DNA from 2 places in the Pedobacter sp. R-06 genome. Region 2 is predicted to be linked to the other one. Evidence: riboswitches for the same ligand, from Rfam matches in the RefSeq annotation. Region 2 holds a riboswitch; the other holds the start of a gene.

Region 1 (2,206 bases), 3.1 Mb from region 2:
TCCGGGCCTCTTTTTTCTACAACTTGATTAATGATTGAAACGGATTTTTCGAAATCATTTTTCCAGATGTTTCTTCCGTCTACCAAACCTAACGAAAGAGTGGTATCTTCCTTTAACGAAGCTAAAATATCCGTCAATTGACCCTCAGCACGTACCAGGTCGATATGTAAAACATTGACCGGTAATGAGGTAGTTAGTGCTAAATTATTGCCCAAGCCTTCAAAATAAGTAGCCAAAACAATTTTTAACCCAGGAAAAGCTTTTCTGATCTCTTTATAGGCATATTCGTAAGCTTTCTTGTCTTTTTCGGTAAGGTCTAAAGTCAAAAAAGGTTCATCAAACTGGACATATTCTACATCCAAAGCATCTAAGCGCGATAAAATCTCGATATAAACCGGAAGGAGATTTTTGATCAGGTCGATCTTTTCAAAGCCGGATTCTTTTTCTTTTCCCAATAAAAGGTAAGAAACCGGGCCGATTAAAACAGGTTTTGTAGTAATGCCCAATTGTTTTGCCTCGTAAAACTCATCGATAATTTTGGTAGAGAAAAGTTTAAAAGGCTGATCTTTGTAAAATTCAGGAACGATGTAATGGTAATTGGTATCAAACCATTTGGTCATTTCCATCGCTACTACATCTAATCCCTCTTTTTGATAACCTCTTGCCATAGCAAAATAGAGATCAAGCTCTGAATTTCCTTTTTTCAGGATCACCTCGTTGTACCTTTTCGGGATGGCCCCAAAAGTTAAAGAATGATCGAGCACATGATCATAAAAAGAAAAGTCGTTCGAAGGAATGACATCAATTCCAGCTTCTTTTTGAAGGTTCCAGTTTTCGTGGCGAATGTTTTTTCCCACCTGAAGCACATTTTTGTACCCAGTTTTATCTGCCCAGTAATTTTCGCAGATTTTCTTTAATTCCCTTTGGCTACCTATTCGCGGATAGCCCAGATTTTGCGTTAGCATCTCTTTTAAAGATTAAGTAAATAAATCGTTTAAAAGCTCATAGCAATATTTTATAATGTTTTCTGTTAAAAATAAAAAGGAAAGGTTCGCGCACAAGCAGCCTACTCATCAGCAAAAAGCTTAAAGCAAGCATATAAAATGATTAATTTTACCGTGTACAATCAGACCTGACCAATTACTTTATAACGCGAAAGCACCGTCAATTCAATATAGGCAGGTCTCCTGACTTATTCCCGATCTTATCGCCTTCCCATACCGGTAAACGGCACAGTGGCATGAATGATAAGACCGTTGTCTTTTTAAAGACAGAATTTACAGTTGCGCGACAGCTCGTGATTTGCACACGATTCCCTATTAATCCCGGTTGTAATTCCGGGAACCTGTATCGGTTGATGAAAAATAAAGTTAAGAACTTACATCAAGGCAAATGTATGGATTAGGATTTAAAACTTGTAACAAATTTACAGCAAGCCGTTTTTAGCGCTTATTCTCTATTATATTTGATTACCTAACTAAACTTTATTATGATAAAAATCTACTTTAAAAGGCTTTGCTTTGCTTTTTTACTGGTAAATAGCTGTGCGGTGCTGGCGCAGGATGTACCAACGCCAAAATCGCATTTTGGTTTCGACATTGGCGACGATTACCAATTGGCCAATTATACCCAGACAGAAGCTTATTTTAAGAAACTCGCGGCAAGTTCTGACCGCATTAAACTGGTTGATATTGGCAAAACCGAAGAAGGCAGAAGTCAATACATGTTAATCGTTTCTTCGCCAGAAAACCTCAAGAAATTAGATCGTTACAAGGAAATTTCGCAACAGCTGGCACACGCAGAAATTACAGCGGAGCAGGCAAAAGCATTGGCCCAGGAAGGTAAAGCAGTAGTTTGGATTGATGGTGGCCTGCACGCCAACGAGGTGGTGGGTGCACATCAGCTGATCGAAACCGCTTATGAGTTTGCCTCCAGAAAAGACCCTGAAACCCTGCGCATTTTGGATAACGTAATCATTTTGTTTACCCATGCCAACCCTGATGGGCAAGAACTGGTGGGCAATTGGTACATGAGGGAGAAAGACCCAAAGAAAAGAACAACCTCAGGTTTGCCTGTTTTGTATGAAAAATATGCAGGTCATGATAACAATCGCGATTTCTTTATGTTAAACCTTAAAGAAACGCAGAATATCGGCCGTCAGCTTTTTGTAGAATGGATTCCGCAGATCATGTATAACCATCATCAG
Region 2 (2,206 bases):
TATTACCTAATTTCTGGTTGTAGAATAAATCAACCACATTAAGTTTACCGAAGTTTAAAAAATTACTTGGAAAACCTGCATAACTAGACTTTACATTGTTAGAGTTACTCTGGTGACTATAATTTAAAGTTATTTTTCCTGTGTTTAATTTATACTCGGCATTAAAACCAGCACTAAACTGTTTTAAAATAGAATTGTTGTCAGGTAAACCATCGGTAAATCCATCCTGATCTATTTTATAATCGCCATAGAAATAACGTAAAAACGGATTAACTGAGAAATTTTTGTCGAGTTTGATCCCGAAATTTGCGTTTAAACCATCAGTTTTAAAACCATCTTTATCAAATATAGCTGCACTTCCTTGTGGTAAAGCGGCTTCAGAAATTCCGTCGGTTTTCAAATGGGTATAATTGATATTGTATGAAAAACCTTCTACGCCACCATTTAAGCCGATCGTTCCTTTGTAAGTTTCGAAGCTTCCGGCACTGGCTACACCGTAAATGGTATTTCCTTTAGGTCCACCCTTTTTAGTGATGATATTGATTACTCCTGCAACGGCATCAGATCCGTAAATGGTAGACTGGCCACCTTTAAGGATTTCGATATGATCAATCTGATCGATAGAAAACAGACGTAAATCGAACGTTCCGCTAATGCTTGCAGGATCATTCTGCACGATACCATCAATAAGCACCAGGGTGTAGCCACCAAGTGCGCCCCTTGTAAATATACTTTTGTCCTTGCCCTGGTTACTATTTCCCCCACTGATAACGATACCAGCTTGCTCGCTTAATAAATCAGGTAATGACTTGCCGTTGCTGCGTTCTAATACTTCGCGGCTGATAATGGTTACCACTTTACCTGTTTGTGATTGTTTTTGATCGTTTTTAGTTGCAGAAATTACAACATCTTTAAGCTGCAGACTGTCTTGTGTCTGAGCATTAGCCACCTGGCTAACCATTAACTGCGCTAGCCCTAGACCGGCTACAGTTAGCATTCTTTTTTTGTTCATTTGATTGTGGTTTTGCCCACAGCCAACAGATAGAAAAGGAAATGAAAATACGAAAAACGTTAAGTATCTCAATCCTAGCTTCAATCCCCGAAAGCTATGAAATTAAATGCTAAAGGCAGGTCTTCTGACTTACTCCCGTTTTTCTGTCTTCCCGTACCGGATAAGCGGAACAGTGACTTATGGATTGAAAAACGTTATAGAGCTTACAGCTGCGGGACAGTTACAGATTTACACTGTATTCCCTTTTAATCCCGATTTTACATCAGGAACCAAAAGCAGCGCAAATGTAGTAAAAAGAGCGGAGAGAAAGGAGAACGATTAGGAAACAGTTTAGCGTCTGAATGGCATATGGTTAAAACGGAGTTGGTTCGGGGTTGGTTCGGACTTAAGACAGGGTTGTGACAATAGTACCCGAACAAAATGCGAGGTAAATGTGAAGCTATTACTTCCTGATACCTAATCAATTGTATAACAGGTTTAGCTTTAGGACTAGCGAAACCATAAAAAAAGGCCTGCACCACTGGCAGACCTTTAACTTCGAGAGGTAATTATTGAATGATATTTTAATGAAATATGGCTAAATCAGGGAAATAGATTTTACTAAAATCAGTTGTTACCCCATCACCACCGTATTTGATTTTTTTAACCAAAGCACCAGTTGATGCATTATAGATGAGTAGATAATTTACAGTAGAAGCTGCGCCATAGCCCTGGATTCCGTTAACTACGATATAATCTTTATTCCGATCGTAACGGATAGCACCGTACACCATAAAAGGATCTTCGGTAATATTGATAAACGGTTGCGATAACGATGTTTTATCACCATCAACGTATTTATAAATTGATTTTCCAGCGTGATAAAAAACTGCATTTTCTTTGGTTGACGCGGTAATACGCGTTGGTGCATCAAGACCGAAAGATCCTAAAGCTACTGTTAAGGCAATACCTGCAGTGTCTAAATTATTGTCGATTGCAATTAAACGGCTACCTGTTGAAGCCCAAATTTTTCCATTTGGTGTTTGTGCGAATCCACGGTTAATGTTCGAGAAACTTTTTACCAACGAATAGTTACTTGCAGATACAATCTTTGCACCATTAGTTTGTAGCAAGTAAACGTAATCACCTTTCTTCCACATATCGCCTGTATTTACAGCCCCTACGGTTGTTAGTTTATTTTGAACAGTAAGCGTA

Evidence for each region. Region 2 has a riboswitch for cobalamin ahead of ACN9MR_RS10595 (TonB-dependent receptor plug domain-containing protein). Riboswitches for the same ligand answer to the same signal wherever they lie in the genome.
Region 1: linked by a shared signal. The riboswitch ahead of metE (5-methyltetrahydropteroyltriglutamate--homocysteine S-methyltransferase) and the one ahead of ACN9MR_RS10595 (TonB-dependent receptor plug domain-containing protein) in region 2 are both predicted to bind cobalamin.

Annotation. Positions count from the first base shown of each region.
Region 1 covers NZ_CP183977.1:5,703,171-5,705,376, reverse strand. The annotation lists gene metE (5-methyltetrahydropteroyltriglutamate--homocysteine S-methyltransferase) at 1-965, opposite strand, end outside; cobalamin riboswitch at 1,161-1,364, opposite strand; gene ACN9MR_RS23105 (M14 family metallopeptidase) at 1,490-2,206, shown strand, end outside.
Region 2 covers NZ_CP183977.1:2,597,313-2,599,518, reverse strand. The annotation lists gene ACN9MR_RS10595 (TonB-dependent receptor plug domain-containing protein) at 1-1,012, opposite strand, end outside; cobalamin riboswitch at 1,110-1,301, opposite strand; gene ACN9MR_RS10590 (DUF5074 domain-containing protein) at 1,576-2,206, opposite strand, start outside.